Regions from separate parts of the Peribacillus sp. TH14 genome, predicted to be linked through region 1. Evidence: riboswitches for the same ligand, from Rfam matches in the RefSeq annotation. Region 1 holds a riboswitch; each other region holds the start of a gene.
What was found. Region 1 has a riboswitch for thiamine pyrophosphate ahead of tenA (thiaminase II). Riboswitches for the same ligand answer to the same signal wherever they lie in the genome.
Positions count from the first base shown of each region.

Region 1 (5,801 bases):
AATGGGCGGAAAAGATTCTCGAGAAGAGCCCGACAGCGCTTAAAATGCTTAAATACTCCTTTAATGCTGATAGTGCAAACATCCAAGGGATTTCTCAGCTATCGATGGGCAGTCTAGCGATGTTTTACAACACGCAAGAATCGGAAGAAGGAAAGAATGCTTTCCTAGAAAAGCGGCCAGTAGATTTTAAAAAGTTCAGAAGGTAATGAGGGGGATGGAAACTAGTGAAATTGGATACGATTTTGAGTCAAGAATATGTGGAAAAATATCAATGTATTTGGCCAAATCGAACGATTTTAGATTATTTAAATGATGCGATAGAGAATGATCCAGATAAAATAGCGATTATTGATATAAAAAGCCGTTTTACTTACAAGGAACTCGGTAAGTTGGTTGATCGAATCGCTTTAGGCCTTTTGAATATAGGATTGGGAAAAGGAGATGTTATCTCTTTTCAACTGCCTAATTGGAATGAGTTCATTATCCTTCATTATGCGGTTACAAGGATAGGCGCCATAAGCAATCCCTTAATTCCGATTTATCGTGATCGGGAAATTGGCTATATGGTCGAAATGGCAGAGTCTAAAATGATCGTTGTTCCAGATAGTTTCCGAGGTTTTTATTATCCTGCCATGATTGAGAGGCTAAGCCATAAATGGCCTTCATTAGAACATATTTATGTGATAGGGGACGAAGTGCCGAATGGGATGAAATCTTTCTCTTCTTTGCTTGAGGAACCTTGGGAAGAGCGGATGGATGCATCCATTTTGGATGAAATCATACATGACCCAAATGATGTTACCGAAATTATCTTTACATCGGGAACGACGGGGAGTCCAAAGGGAGTCATGCATACACATAATACTCTTTGTGTATCAACGAATTACTGGATTGACCATTTACATTTAACATCCGATGACGTCCTATTCATGGCGTCAACATTTGCTCATCAAACTGGATTTGGTTATGGGGTGAGGCTACCAACTCATTTTGGGGGTACAGGTGTTTATCAAGACATTTGGAATCCGAATGAATTTATTGAATGGATTGAGAAGGAGAAGATAACGTTTACAGCGGGTGCGACTCCCTTTCTGCAAGATATGATTCAAATGGAGGGAATAGAAACGTACAATCTTAACTCATTCCAAGTCTTTGTAGCTTTAGGCGCCCCGATTCCAAGGCAGTTGGTGAAAGACGCGGCAGAAAAAGTACGGTTCAAAATATTGTCAGGATGGGGACAAACAGAAGATGGCCTAGTGACCTTGACGAGACTTGAAGATTCAGCAGAAAAACTGACAAATACCGATGGGGTTCCATTTCCGGAAATGGAGTTGAAAGTAGTGAATTTTGAAGGAAAGATCTGCGCTCCAAATGAAGAAGGTGATTTACTTGCTAGGGGTCCTGCCCTATTTGTCGGGTATTTGAAGAGGATTGATGACACCATTGCAGAACATAAGGACGGATGGTTCATTACCGGTGATCGAGCAATTATGGATGAAGAAGGATATATCAGGATTTCTGGAAGAAACAAAGACATTATCATTCGTGGAGGTGAAAATATACCAGTCGCTTACGTAGAAAACGTATTATATGAACACCCGGATATTTCAAGCGTGCAGGTCATTGCTGTACCAGATGTTAGGCTTCAGGAAAAAGCATGTGCATGTATCAGCGTAAGACCAGGGAAGAGCCCGATTACAATGGAATCATTAAAGAAATTTCTATATGAAAAAGGTTTGGCCAAACAATATTGGCCAGAACAACTTGAAATCATGGATGATTTTCCGCGTACTCCTAGCGGGAAAATCCAGAAGTTCCGTCTTCGGGAAATGATAAACGAAAAGATACAAGACAAAATATAGGACCAGTTAATGTAACCACATAGCAATTTCATGATAAAAATGGAGGGATTTATGATGAATAACCGAGTAGCATTTATCACTGGAGCAGGAAGCGGAATTGGTAGAGAGATTGCTAAAACATTAGCCTCTCGAAATATGAACATTGTTGTGGCCGATATCAATAGTAAAAACGCAGAAGAAACTGTTTCTTTAATTGAGCAAGCGGGTTATGAAGCTAAGGCCGTCTATTGTGATGTAACGAGTTTAGAGAGTGTGAAAAAAGCAGTTGAAGAATCAGTGAGCCTTTATCAAAAGATTGATGTATTGGTTAATAATGCAGGATGGGACAAAGTAGAACCTTTCCTAAAAAGTGATCCAAGCACTTGGAAAAGGATTATCGATATTAATTTACTGGGTCAAGTTCATACTTGTAAGGAAATTTTACCGCTTATGATTGAAAACGGTTACGGAAAGGTAGTCAATATTGCGTCGGATGCAGCAAGAATTGGATCTAGCGGTGAGGCCGTCTATTCGGCTGCTAAGGGTGGGGTCATTGCGTTCACGAAAACAATAGCAAGAGAAATGGCACGTCATAAGCTTAACATCAATTGTATTGCGCCAGGTCCAGCCGACACGCCTTTATTTCAAGAAATTGGTTCTTACAATGAAGGAATAGCTGGAGCTTTGGAGAAAGCGATTCCGTTCCGTCGTTTAGCTCAACCAGAAGATATTGCCGGTGCTGTGGCCTATTTTGTTTCGGAAGAAGCAGGATATGTAACTGGGCAAACTCTTTCCGTCAATGGCGGCTTAACCATGGTTTGACTTTATGAAACTGATTAAATGGTAATCACAAAAAGTAAAACTATAGCCTGAAAATATTTCTTAGGATTTTTAATCACCCAGTGGGTCAAATAGGTTGATTTTGTTTGATTTGATAGCCATTTGTATTATTTCGAAGCTTAGGAGAATAGTATCCTCCTATATGTAAAAGAAATCGGGTTAAGGAATTAAACCTAATACCAATAGAAGGGGGAGAAAATACCGTGAATTTTGAATTTTCAGACGATATCAAAATTTTAAAACAAGGAATCCGAGAATTTATTGATAACGAAGTAGAACCACATGCCATGTTAATTGAAGAAAGCAATGAAATCCCAGAAATCATTATGGGGAAATCGAAAGAAATGGGACTGTTTGGCCTTAGCATTCCTGTAGAATATGGTGGGTTAGGCATTGATATGGTAGGGAAATGCGCCATTCTAGAGGAGTTGGGAAGAACACATAACGGTTATACAACAGTAATAGGCGGACATACGGGAATTGGCGGCGTTGGAATTGTAGAGATGGGAAATGAAGAACAAAAACGCAGATATTTACCTGACATGGCATCAGGTGACAGAATTGGCGCTTTTGCTTTAACTGAACCAAGCGCAGGTTCACATGCCTCAAATCTGAAAACAACAGCGGTTAAAAAGGGTGAAAAGTATATCCTGAATGGAAGCAAACATTACATTACTAATGCTCCAATCGCAGATGTGTTTACAGTAATGGCTGTTACAGATCCTTCTAAGGGTGCAAAAGGAATCACATCTTTTATCGTCGAAAAAGACTCCCCAGGATTTCAACTAGGAAAAATCGAACGGAAAATGGGCCTTCATGGTTCACATTCTTCTGAAATTTTCTTTGAGGATTGTGAAGTTCCAGTTGAGAATGTATTGGGTGAAGAGGGGCAAGGGTATATGAATGCCCTGAAAATCTTGGCGAATGGACGTGCAGGAATGGCAGCACGAAACCTAGGGTCGTGTGAAAAATTACTTGAGATGTCGATTGATTTTGCTCATATGAGAATTCAGTTCGACAAACCAATCTTCGAACAACAAATTATTCAACATTACTTGGCAGATATGGCATTAGATACAGAAGCCCTTCGATCCATGACCTATCGCGTTGCGTGGATGGTTGATCAAAAAAAGAACGTCATTAAAAATGCGGCTATGGTCAAGTTACTTGGTTCAGAAACGTATAATCGTGTAGCTGATAAGGCTCTCCAAATTCATGGAGGGATTGGTTACATTTCTGAATATCCCATTGAACGTTTTTATCGTGATGCACGTATTACGAGAATTTATGAAGGTACATCCGAAATCCAAAAGAATATCATAGCGGCTCAGCTTCATAAACAGTACCAACGATAATTAGGAAAGCAGGATTAATAGTAAAATAAACTTTGCTTAAGGTTAATAGAGAATATTTTTTATGTGATTAAGTTCGATTTCCAAAGAGTATGTTAGGCGATTTTTTATTTAACATATCGTTGGATTTTATACATTACTAAAAAAACTTTATTTAATAAGTTTGACAATTAGATTGAACGTGTTAATATAAAGGCAAATGAACTAAATATACAATTTGTACCACTAGGGGTGCTTTACAGGTAAAAGTCAATTTTACCGCAGAAGCTGAGATTAAAGTATAACTTTAAGACCCTTAGAACCTGATCTGGTTTACACCAGCGTAGGGAAGTGGGGTCATGAAACAATACGTTTATGTATTATTTCAAGTACAACCACTTTCTTTACGTCGGTAAAGGAAGTGGTTTTTTATTTGCTCAAAAGAGGTGATTATAGGTTACCAATCATTATTTATCCAGTTTCATTGCTTAATAAAATACAAATTTGGAGGTATAGAAAATGAAATTTTCAGAGGTCATTCGTAAAGAAGTAGATCATATTTGGGAAGCAAGCTTCAATCACCCGTTTGTTAGAGGAATTGGAGATGGCACATTGCCAGTAGAGTGTTTTCGTTTTTATGTCATGCAAGATGCATATTATTTATCTCACTTTGCTAGAGTTCAAGCTTTAGGTGCAGTCAAAGCAACAGATTTACATACAACTAGTCGACTAGCAAGCCATGCACAAGGAACATATGAAGCTGAATTAAAGCTTCATGAAAATTTTTCTGAGAGATTAGGTATTACAGAAGAAGAAAGGAAAAACTTTAAGCCTGCTCCTACTGCCTATGCCTACACATCCCATATGTATCGTGCCGCGTATTCTGGCCATTTAGGGGATGTGATTGCGGCCATCTTACCGTGTTACTGGCTGTACTATGAAATAGGTGAAAAACTGCAAGGGTGTATACCTGATGAGCCAATTTATCAAGAGTGGATTGCGGCATACGGAGGAGAATGGTTCCGTACGTTGGTAGAAGAACAAATCGCGAGACTTGATGAGATCGCTGAAAAAGTAACGGAAGAAGACAAAGAAAGAATGAAAGAGCATTTTATCCTTAGCAGTCAATATGAATACTCATTTTGGGAAATGGCTTATCGCTTAGAAACTTGGCCAGTGCATAAGGAAACATTAGAAGTATAAAGGAGATTGACAATGAGAAAAGGGTTGAAATTAACGGATATTTTAGTCACAATCGTGATTGCCGTCGCATTTGGAATAGTTTATATCCTTTGGGGATCGATATATTATTCCGTTAAACCATTAGGGTTACATGTAGATCAATTAATTTATGGAATGTGGTTTATAGCAGGGCCCGTTGCTTTTTTAGTTATGAGGAAACCGGGTGTGGCTCTGTTGGCAGAAATCGCGGCAGCGTCCGGTGAATTCTTTTTAGGTTCACCGTGGGGATTAACCGTACTCTTATATGGAGTTGTACAAGGAGTATTCGCGGAACTGGTGTTTATGGCGTTCAGGTATAAAAAGTTTAATATGTCGGTTGCTGTATTAGCGGCGATAGCTTCATGTGTAGGATCGGTCCTCATGGATTTTGCATACGGAGAAATTGGTGCCCTCTCTCTTTGGAATTTACTATTATTTATGATTGCAAGATTTATCGGGTCAATTTTCTTTGCTGGTGTATTTGCTTACTATCTAGTAAAAGTATTAGAAGCAACAGGAGTAACTAATCTAGTTCGTCCAGTATCAAGTAAGGATTATGCTGCACTGG
Region 1 covers NZ_JAEKEK010000001.1:5,278,953-5,284,753, reverse strand. Annotated here, with positions in the region: gene menB (1,4-dihydroxy-2-naphthoyl-CoA synthase) at 1-206, shown strand, start outside; gene JFU50_RS25445 (AMP-binding protein) at 225-1,862, shown strand; gene JFU50_RS25440 (SDR family NAD(P)-dependent oxidoreductase) at 1,917-2,663, shown strand; gene JFU50_RS25435 (acyl-CoA dehydrogenase family protein) at 2,885-4,036, shown strand; TPP riboswitch at 4,251-4,379, shown strand; gene tenA (thiaminase II) at 4,532-5,215, shown strand; gene JFU50_RS25425 (ECF transporter S component) at 5,228-5,801, shown strand, end outside.

Region 2 (5,801 bases), 1.8 Mb from region 1:
GGTGTGGTAGGGGATATTGCTGTGCATGTAAATACACCTGCTCTCTTTAAAGAATATTTTAAAGATCCAGAGCGAACAGCAAAGCAATTCCGTGGTGACTACTATATAACTGGCGATCAAGCGAAAATGGATGAAGAAGGCTATTTCTGGTTTGAAGGTCGTTCTGACGATATCATCATCAGCTCTGGATATACGATTGGACCATTTGAAGTAGAAGATGCACTCGTTAAACATCCATATGTGAAAGAATGTGCTGTTATAGCCAGTCCTGATGAAATACGCGGAAATGTGGTTAAAGCGTACATCGTGTTAATAGACGAAATAGATCCGAACAGCCCAGACTTAATTAAGACACTGCAAAAGCATGTAAAAGAATTGACAGCGCCGTATAAATACCCAAGGAAGATTGAATTTTTAGAAGAACTTCCTAAAACGACCTCCGGCAAAATCAAACGAGTAGATTTAAGGAAAAGAGAAGAGACACTTCTTAATAAATAAATCAAAATCATTACCGTCAGCCCTCCGGCTGGCGTTTTTTTAAATAACAGAGGATTTTTCAAAATCAAAAATATGGGAATTCATGAAATGAGATGTTACACTTACTGCATATTACGAAACATTTAATAAGGAGTGTAAAACGGGGATGGGAACGTTATGGTTCAATGGGTCGATTTATACGATGATAAAAGAAGAAGATCAAGTGGAGGCAGTCTTCACTGACAATGGTGTGATCGTTGATACCGGCAGGCTTGCCTATATAAAAGAAAAATATGCTGACAATATTTCCAGGGAAATCGACTTAAAAGGACAAACTATGCTGCCGGGATTAGTGGATAGTCATCTTCATTTGGTCGGGCATGGTGAACGACTGCTCCGTTTAGACCTTTCTTTGATGAATAGCCGGGAGTCCATCATGAGTTCCGTAAAGAAAAAGTGCGAAATAACACCGTCTGGAAAGTGGATTGTTGCTGAGGGCTGGAATGAAAATGAATGGCCTAGTTCTGAATTGATTCTACGAGATGAACTAGATGCCATATCTACAGAGCATCCAATCGTATTAAAACGAGTATGTCGTCATGCCCTGGTCGTTAATTCTCGTGCCCTTTTAGAAGCAGGGATTACAGAAGAAATAGAAGAACCGTCAGGCGGAGTAATCTGCCGTTATCCCGATGGGCGTCTAAATGGTTTGTTTAAAGAAAATCAGGCCCAGAACCTTGTGTTAGACCGTCTTCCCGGCATTGACCAGAGCTATATCGAAAACGCGCTTACAGAGGCCATACAAGACGCATATAAGCTTGGTTTGACTGGTGGGCATACAGAGGATCTTTTTTACTACAATGGCTTCATGCCGACTTATCAGGCGTTTAAATCGGTCATTGAGGGCCGAAACATGACCTTTCGTGCCAATTTGCTCGTTCATCACCAAGCATTTGAAGAGATGCTGGCATCCGGTGGGCGGTATCAAGAAGGCACCCGATATATTAAATTCGATAGTATGAAGATATTTACCGATGGCTCATTAGGAGGACATACGGCCCTGTTGAGTGAGCCTTATGAAGATCAACAGGATACGAATGGTGTGGCTATTTTCACTGAAAAGGAACTGCAGGAATTGGTGCAAAAAGCAAGGCAGGCTGATATGCCGATTGCTGTTCATGCCATTGGTGATCTCGCATTTGATTATGTCCTGAATGTGATTGAAGCTTTTCCACCTAAAAAGGGTCTTCGGGACCGGCTTATACATGCACAGATTGTTCGCCCAGAACTCTTGGAGCGTGCCGCAAAACTACCGGTCATCTTTGATATTCAACCAGGTTTCGTACCGTCCGATTTTCCATGGGTCGAAGAAAAGGTTTCAGCAAAATTATTGGAATCCTCTTATGCCTGGAAAACGTATTTGAAGCTGGGGATCATTTGTGCGGGAGGGTCAGATGCACCGATTGAACCATTAAATCCAATTTTGGGGATTCATGCAGCTGTTACAAGGAAAAAGATTAACAGTGATGATGAAACAGTGTACGGCATGGATGAAAGGCTGTCTGTTTATGACGCTTTCGCGCTTTATACAAAAGGCAGTGCGGCTGCGATTGGTCTTGAAAACCGGCGTGGTCAGATCATAAAGGGATACGACGCCGATTTTACCGTATTTAACCGGGATGTCTTAGCTATAGAGCCAGATGATCTTCTGAAAGTTGAAGCGGTCATGACGGTCATTGATGACCGAATAATGTATGATAAAAAATAACAGTTGCAAAACATGAAATAGGTAAGCAAAATATTAATAGGATTTCGATAAAGGAATGTAATTAGAAAGAAGGCAGGTTATGAAAATAAATGAACAAAAAGAAGGGGCGATATATGCCGCCCTTTCTTATTTAATGTGGGGAGTCGTACCAATTTACTGGAAGTTCCTTCAGGGAGTCGGTGCAATAGAGATTTTAGCTCAGCGGGTGTTATGGTCTTTCGTCTTCATGCTTGTTTTATTGATGTTTATGAAAAAATGGGGAGCATTTCTTGATTATGTCAAAAACATAATGGGAAATCCCAAATTATTCGCGGCATTGCTTACGGCATCACTGCTTGTTACAGCTAATTGGGGAGTGTTCATATGGGCTGTTAATTCGGGCCGGATTCTCGACACGAGCCTCGGCTATTATATCAATCCGCTAGTCAGTGTTTTGTTGGGAGTAATAGTCTTAAAGGAAAAATTGAGCGGGGTACAGATTGTGTCGTTCCTGCTCGCAGGAATCGGTGTATTGATACTTGGTATTCATTTCGGTACGATCCCCTGGGTCTCTCTAGTCTTAGCCATGACATTTGGGTTATACGGTCTGGCAAAAAAAATGATAAAGGCAGAATCAGCAATCGGACTGACACTCGAAACGATGATGGTAACCCCTCTTGCTCTAGGTTACTTGATATATTTGATGTTCCAATCCGAATCACAATTTTTAACCTCAGGGAGCACAAGCTTGCTGTTAGTTGGCGGTGGGATTGCCACGGCTCTACCGCTATTATATTTTGCAAAAGGGGCAGAAAAGATACCGTTATCGATGCTTGGCATTTTTCAGTATATTGCTCCAACCTTAACCTTGTTAATCGGGGTATTTGTCTATCATGAAAGTTTTACAAAAGCACATCTTTTAGCCTTTTTATTCATTTGGTCTGCCTTGGTGGTTTATACGCTTTCCATTACAAAATGGGGGAAGGCAGGGACACGTAGGTTTAAAGAAAAAAGAAACTTTGGTGCATAAAAAGAAAAAAACGCTTGAGGAAATCCATTTCCCAAGCGTTTTTTTTATAGTGATACACGTCACTCTGAAAAAAATTGTTAGTCAGTGTCGAGTTTCACAAGCTATTAAAATAAACGAAAAGTGATTCAAAATCTATATCTTTAATAAGAGAAACGGTTAATCCTACGCTAGAAAAGTTCTCGAGCCTATTTCAGAAACAATTATATTGGATAGGCAGTCATGAAGCGACACGGAGTTATTACGGGGGATATTTGGCTTGAATTGACTATAGTGGGAACTATTTATACTTACAATATGCTTTGTTAGGAACGCTGATATGATGGCATTCCACTTTCTATTGCTATTTAATTCATCGATGATTCCTTGTTGATTGGTAATCCCAATCCCATGGCCATAAAAGAGGTTTTCTCCAAGGAATATCGCATTTTCCCCTTGCCATTCTGGAGTGCTCGGGTCGTAATCTGGGTTTTTGAAGTAAACACAGTCGCCTGGTACATAACCCGTCCCTTCATGAACTCGAAGAATCAAATTCTGCGGATAGTGCCAGTCATAAAGAGTAAGGCCTGAAAAAAGACGGTCAAAATTCTTAGGACCAACCGTATCTAAAACAGCTTTTAAAAAAACAATGACTATCGCTGTCCCGCATTCGAAAGCGTAAAGACTTCCGTTAATGAAAATATCCTCAAGTGCCAGATGAGGGGGTACGCTTGGTTTAAGCTCAAATGCTCCATCTTTTGTAAGTCGCCAATATTGTTCATTGCATACAGAATCCTCGAGTATTGTAAATTCAGGATTACTCTTATCTAACGAAACGGCAGCTTTATTGACTTGCAGCCTCATCTCTATATCGAATTTAAGATCTTCCATTGTCTTATATACAAAAATATTCGGATATTTCCACATTAATTGGAGAATTTCTAATGCTTTTTCAGATATTATACCTGGTTGGATTTGACTGACATCTAACCATTTTTGATTAATTTTTATCATAATCATATCCACCTCTTGGTCACAAAATTAAATGATTAATTCAAGTAGTTCAAGAACTATCTACAGTGTAATAATAATTATTATATGAGTTGCTGAACAATACTGATCAAATTTTATTCCTATTACTGAGGATGATCAGAATGGCCCATCGTTAGAAGAAGCAAATTAGTATTCCCTTTTCTGTATGAATTGATATAATGAGAGAGAAAAGTTCATATGTGCAAGAAATGTAGGGGAGCCGGTATTGCTGGCTGAGATTGCGTCCTTAAGATGCTGACTCTTTGAACCTGATCTGGATGATGCCAGCGGAGGGAACATATTATGACTGACTTTCTGTTTTGTATGTTAACGTCCGAATTCATCCTCGGGCGTTTTTGTTTTTTAATCTATTATTTGGATGGGGACTGGCACCCAATAAAGTTTCGGCATATGGACCTTATATAATGTGTAGGAGGAAAAATAGTGAATAAATTATTGCCACTGATAACTTTGTTATTCCTTTTAGCTGGATGTGGTGCTGGCGGCACTACTGAAAAGGAAGAAGCAGGTAAAAATGAAGACAATAAAGAATTAAAAAAGGTTTCGGTTGTTCTCGATTGGACACCGAATACAAACCATACAGGATTGTATGTAGCGAAGGAAAAAGGGTATTTTAAAGAACAAGGCCTGGATGTAGAAATTATCATGCCAGGTGAGGCAGGAGCTGATAAGCTTGTGGCTTCAGGGAAATCAGAATTTGGCGTGAGCTACCAGGAGGGCATTACACAGGCTCGTGTGCAAGGCGTGCCGATTGTTTCGTTAGCGGCTGTCATCCAGCATAATACCTCAGGATTCGCTTCTCCTGTGGCTAAAAATATTAAAACACCTAAGGATTTTGAAGGGAAAACGTATGGTGGCTGGGGGTCTCCAGTTGAAAAGGCTATCATCGAATCTCTCATGACAAAAGATAATGCGGATGTAAATAAAGTGGAAATAGTAAATACAGGCGACTCGGATTTTTTCACTTCAGTGAAAAGAGATATTGATTTCGCTTGGATTTATTATGGATGGACAGGTATTGAGGCTGAATTGCGAAATGAAAAGCTGAATATGGTTTACTTAACTGATTACTCAGATAAGCTCGATTACTATACGCCTGTTTTGACCACAAATGAAAAGATGATTAAAGAGGATCCAGATACTGTTAAAGCGTTCGTAGAGGCAACTTCGAAAGGGTACCAGTTTGCGATTAAGAATCCTGATGATGCGGCAGACATTTTAATCAAGGCTGCACCAGATCTAGATAAAAAGCTAGTGAAGAAAAGCCAGAAGTGGCTTGCATCTAAGTATCAGGATGATGCTCCTAGATGGGGTGAACAAAAGCTTGAAATTTGGAAGAATTATAGTGAGTGGATGACTGAAAATAATCTTCTTGAAGGTGATTTCGATCCTGAGAAAGCATTTACCAATGAATTTTTACCACAATAGGAGGAACTACAATGGCAAACTCATTAATTAGTATACAAATTATTCCTAAAGGGGAAAATGTCATCCCCTTAGTCGATGAAGCGATCAAAA
Region 2 covers NZ_JAEKEK010000001.1:3,469,272-3,475,072, forward strand. Annotated here, with positions in the region: gene mbcS (acyl-CoA synthetase MbcS) at 1-498, shown strand, start outside; gene JFU50_RS16800 (amidohydrolase) at 644-2,245, shown strand; gene rarD (EamA family transporter RarD) at 2,325-3,254, shown strand; gene JFU50_RS16810 (protein-glutamine gamma-glutamyltransferase) at 3,417-4,244, opposite strand; TPP riboswitch at 4,466-4,575, shown strand; gene JFU50_RS16815 (ABC transporter substrate-binding protein) at 4,707-5,711, shown strand; gene JFU50_RS16820 (thiamine-binding protein) at 5,723-5,801, shown strand, end outside.
Region 2: linked by a shared signal. The riboswitch ahead of JFU50_RS16815 (ABC transporter substrate-binding protein) and the one ahead of tenA (thiaminase II) in region 1 are both predicted to bind thiamine pyrophosphate.

Region 3 (5,801 bases), 4.1 Mb from region 1:
GATGGTAAGTATGCATGAAATCGCATCGGATTGTGAAATATGGTTCTATATTTTTCATCATTTGTTAGATATATTGAATTAAAGGGTACTAAAAAAGCACAGGAGTTAGCCCCTGTGCAACGAAATTATTTATAAACCTTACTTGGGATTTTTACGGCAGGATGGCCAGCGGCATAAGGAGCCACTTCATATTCTTGGAATACGAGATAGATCCCCCCGTTTGTATAATAGAACTGTGAATCCTTATTGACGGGAACATCGCTCTGTTTTTTCACATAAAAACTATCTCTTTTCCTCATGTAGTCATAAGCATATTTCTGCACCTTCGTATATTTCACTTTGGATGTGAGGATTTCACTGATTTTCACCTGTTTACCGGAAGATTCTTTGAAATTATAGGATGTTGTGTATCCCATTCCATGAGCTCCACCGCTATAGTAGTAATCGTCAATAAGAATGCTTAGCTTTCCATCTTGGTTGAATTTCACTTTATACGAAATACTGTAACTATACTGACAAGAGTATGGGGATTCTTTGCACCATTCCTCATTTTTATCTTTTTCCCTATCCTTTTTGGCTTGCAGATAAGAGGAATAGGCGTCCTTGGCATGCTTAGTTAACACCTGATTAATTTTATCCTGAGCTGCTTTACTTTTAAGTCCTGATACTTGCGGATACGACAAGTCACTGATATTTTTATATTTTTTCTTGGTTATCTTCACATTGCTGAATTTTAAATATTTTGTAGATACATAGGCTTTTTTTCCATTGTACCGAATTTCCGACCAGCCGGATTTTGTTTTCGAATAAACGGTTACGGCTTTCCCTTTCTCCAACGATTCTACTTTTTTATAGCTGGTGCTGGGGCCACTTCTAACAGTTAAAGGGGAACCCTTCGTATTTACCGTGGCATTTTCTGTAGTGGTCGCTGAGACTGAGTCGATTTTTATCAGTAAAAAAGAGATGCATGTAAAAGTTAATGCGACAGCAAGGACAATCTTAGTGAAATTCTTGAATAGCATTCAATTACCACCTTTGTATAATTTTTACATTATCTATTATATAAGTAGGTGGATCAATTAGAAAGTGAATTTTTTATTTCAAAAGTTAAAGAGGAGAAAAAAATGAAAATTGGTTTAGTACGACACTTTAAGGTGGCACATGAATTCCCAACTGGAAAATATGTGACGGCGGATGATATGAATCAATGGTTTAAGGATTATGATGCAGCAGATATTATTTATGGGACAACTTTATTGGACGATGTGGAATGGAAGAGATGTTATTGCAGCGATATGTCGAGAGCAGTGAAGACGGCTGAGCATATCTATCCTGGTGAGGTTAATCAGATGGAGGAACTTCGGGAAATACCATCTCCACCTCTTAACGGGAAGGTGAAGCTGCCATTCATACTTTGGGCCATTTGGATTCGCTGTTGCTCGGTAGTTAACAAGCAGACGAGAGCGGAGATTAAGATTGCTGAGAAACGGATCAATAAAGTATTGGACGAGCTTCTCGCAAAAGGAGAGCAGGATGTTTTGATTGTGAGTCATGCTGCTCTCATGGTATATATGAGGAAAGAGCTGATCCGACGGGGATTCGCAGGTCCAAAGTTTAAGATTGCTAGTAATGGAAAGTTGTATGTGTTCGAAAGAAAATAAGGAAAAACTCGCATGTGAACTTTTTTAAGTTTTCATGAGCAAATAGGGTAAGCCTTTTGATATTTCAAAGAAAGATGAAGGCATTTTACCGATAGTTATTCTTTTTCTAATGGTTGTGGTTTATTATTGTAATAGTGTAATTTTTTCGAATTCAATGGTAGGGAAAAGAGGGTGAGCATTTTGGTAAAGGCAGTTTTTTTTGATTTAGATGATACGTTACTTTGGGATCAGAAGAGTGTGAAAGAGGCTTTTATAGCGACATGCGAATTGGCAAAGGCGAAATATGATTTGAATGTTGACGAGTTTGAGGAAGCGGTACGGAAAGAAGCACGTGAGCTTTATTCTTCTTATGATACATATGAATTTACGCAAATGATCGGTATCAACCCGTTTGAAGGACTTTGGGGTAATTTTCAAGATGATCATGATGAATTCCGTAAGATGGCCGAGATTGTACCAGCTTATCGGAAAGAGGCATGGACAAGAGGCTTGAAGGCATTAGGGATAGATGACCCGGCATTTGGTCTTGAGCTAGCAGAACGTTTCCCTGCTGAGAGACGGAAAAAACCATTTATTTATGAAGAAACATTCCAGGTGTTAGATGAGTTAAAAGGGAAGTACAAATTGTTATTGCTGACGAATGGTTCGCCTGAGCTTCAAAATACGAAGCTTGAAATCACGCCTGAGTTAGTTCCTTATTTCGATCAAATCGTTATTTCCGGCGCGTTTGGACGTGGGAAACCGGATGCTTCTATTTTCGAGCATGCATTAGAAATCATGGAGCTTGATAAGCATGAAGTATTAATGGTCGGCGACAATTTAATGACGGATATCCTTGGTGCATCACGTGCAGGCATTAAATCGGTTTGGATAAACCGTCATGATAAGGAACGGAATGAAGTCATCCCTAATTATGAAATTACGCATTTAGAGGAGCTTTTTCCTATCCTTGAGAGTCTAAATAAATAACGGATATATCCCCTTCAAGTAGTAAGTTCAAAAAAACTTAACTTGGAGGGGATTTTATTTAATTCAAAACATGGCATTAAAATAATAGGTCTTTGAATTTATTTACAAACCAAAATGGATGGTATATAGTTACCATGTAATAATTAATATTATTCAGACTAGGGGTGTCCAATAAAAGTTGGGCTGAGAGAGAAGCGCGTTAAAGCTTCTTAACCCTCAGGACCTGATCTGGTTCATACCAGCGTGGGGAAGTTAGAATCTACTATTCAATGACATGTAATTTGGTCATTTCTGTAGTCATACTAACTTTAGCCGGGTCTTAAATATGAGACCTGGCTTTTTCGTGCGAAAATGGATTGGATTTTGTCCTTTTTAATCTAACTTAAAAAGGAGAAATGAAATCATGAGTAATTCAGTAAATGACATGAACGTTTCAATTATGTCCAATTTTGCAGGAAGTAAAAAAGTTTATGTAGAGGGGTCTAGACCTGATATAAAAGTTCCTATGCGTGAAATTAAACTAAGTCCCACAACAGGAGCATTTGGTGAAGAGGAAAATTTACCTCTACGCGTATATGATACTAGCGGTTTCTATACGGATTCTGAGTATTCTATTGATATTCGTAAAGGTCTTGACCCTATTAGACGCAACTGGGTTCTTGAACGGGAAGACGTTGAAGAGTATGTGGGGCGTAAAATAAAACCAGAAGATAATGGGTATAAAAAAGTTGAGTCTCATTCCAAAGCAGAAGTTTTTCCGGGATTGATAAGAAATCCTTTGCGTGCAAAGAAGGGGAGAAACATAACCCAACTCCATTATGCTCGTAAAGGTATCATTACCCCAGAAATGGAGTTTATTTCGATTAGAGAAAGTGTTTCCGCTGAGTTTGTACGAGATGAAGTAGCTAGCGGGCGGGCCATTATACCGGCTAATATTAACCATCCTGAAAGTGAGCCGATGATTATCGGACGTAATTTTCATGTGAAAATAAATGCGAATATTGGGAATTCAGCGGTTAGTTCATCCATCGAAAATGAAGTAGAAAAAATGACTTGGGCCACTCGCTGGGGAGCCGATAACATCATGGATCTCTCTACCGGAAAAAATATACACACAACCCGTGAATGGATTATTAGAAATTCGCCTGTACCTGTTGGAACAGTACCGATTTATCAAGCGCTTGAAAAAGTAGATGGAGTCGCTGAAAATTTAACATGGGAGGTTTTTCGGGATACTTTAATTGAGCAGGCTGAGCAAGGTGTTGATTACTTTACCATACATGCTGGTGTGCTTCTGCGATATATCCCATTAACAGCAAAGCGGATGACGGGAATTGTTTCCCGTGGGGGTTCTATTATGGCTCAATGGTGTCTGGCTCATCATGAAGAAAGCTTCCTCTATACTCATTTTGAAGAAATCTGTGAAATCATGAAAGCATATGATGTATCTTTCTCATTAGGAGATGGACTTCGTCCTGGATCTATTGCAGATGCAAACGACGAGGCGCAATTTGCGGAATTGGAAACATTGGGTGAACTAACAAAGATTGCTTGGAAACATGATGTACAAGTTATGGTTGAGGGGCCCGGTCACGTTCCAATGCATTTAATTAAAGAAAATATGGATAAGCAACTGGAAGTTTGTCAAGAAGCCCCATTCTATACATTGGGACCCCTAACAACTGATATAGCTCCTGGCTACGATCATATTACTTCTGCGATTGGGGCTGCCATGATTGGCTGGTTTGGAACTGCGATGCTTTGTTATGTGACACCGAAAGAGCACCTTGGTCTTCCAAATAAAGAGGATGTTCGAATAGGGGTTATTACGTATAAAATTGCAGCCCATGCCGCTGACCTAGCAAAAGGCCATCCAAATGCTCAAAAACGAGATGATGCCCTTTCAAAAGCAAGATTCGAATTTCGTTGGAGAGATCAGTTTAATCTATCGCTCGATCCTGAAAGAGCCGTTGAATATCACGATGAAACTCTGCCTGCTGAGGGTGCCAAAACAGCTCACTTTTGTTCAATGTGCGGTCCTAAATTCTGCAGCATGAGAATCTCACAAGATATTCGTGATTTAGCTAAAGAAAAAGGGCTTGGTTTTGAGTCTGTAATTGATGAAGGCTTGAAAGAAAAAGCGAATGAATTTAGAAACACAGACGGAAAAATCTATCAATAATATGGACGAAAAGGAGAATTCGATGAATCGAGTAATCCAGATTAAAGTTGAAATAAAACAGTTGGAAAATCAGCTGGATCAGCTTAAAAAAGAGCTGAGTATTTTTCGGGAAAATTGTAATCATGAATTTGTAAAAAATGATTATTTACAAGAATGCACAAAGTGCCACTTAATTGAGAGTCTGCAATGGTAGGGATTTCTCGATTAAATAACTTTGGATTCTTGGTATTCTAGTAAGTAGAAAAATTGCAAATCAATAAGACTTTAATGCTCCTTGGGATTATTCAGTTTTATAAGTATTAAGGAGAAAAAGGACTAACCATCCTTTTTCCTTATTTTTCATAAGCACCGAATCAGACTTTGAGAAAGTTCCATAGATACCCTCGGCATTACCTTTCTCTTTTATAAGTATAAGTTACCCCAGGTATTTTTCTTTATCCTATATGTCCCTCATTTCTTCGGATCATGTTAGTCATAAAAACCAGTGTATAAAGGAACGTGGCTTTATTAGGTTTTCATGGAAGGGTTTTGCACGGATATTCTTGTTTTGTTTTAACATACTAAGCTTGTCCACATCATAAAACAAGGAGGGAATTTACATGATGCAAAATCAACAAGGTCAAACACACGAGAATATGCAAACAGGTGCTATACCCCCACAAATGAATCACGGTGGTCACGAAGTATTCGATGTACATGAAGTGTTGTCGGGAACGATTGGTACTTTAAACACTTATATGCTTTTGCGTCAGCATGTACAGGATCAGGAATTACTGGACATTCTGGATCGTCAATATCAGTTCATCCAAGATGAATATAACCTTTCATTAGAGTGCTTTCAATCTGGCCAGGACCCATCCAAACGAACACAGAGTTACAACATGAATCAAGGTAACGATTTTATATATGGATTGACACCAACTCAGCCAAAGAAACCTTTGCAATCCGTATCGGAAATTACGGATGAATGCATTTCAGGCTTGATGCTT
Region 3 covers NZ_JAEKEK010000001.1:1,227,327-1,233,127, reverse strand. Annotated here, with positions in the region: gene JFU50_RS06125 (PdaC/SigV domain-containing protein) at 126-1,022, opposite strand; gene JFU50_RS06120 (histidine phosphatase family protein) at 1,125-1,661, shown strand; gene JFU50_RS06115 (HAD family hydrolase) at 1,842-2,630, shown strand; TPP riboswitch at 2,781-2,897, shown strand; gene thiC (phosphomethylpyrimidine synthase ThiC) at 3,031-4,812, shown strand; gene JFU50_RS06105 (hypothetical protein) at 4,835-5,005, shown strand; gene JFU50_RS06100 (spore coat protein) at 5,415-5,801, shown strand, end outside.
Region 3: linked by a shared signal. The riboswitch ahead of thiC (phosphomethylpyrimidine synthase ThiC) and the one ahead of tenA (thiaminase II) in region 1 are both predicted to bind thiamine pyrophosphate.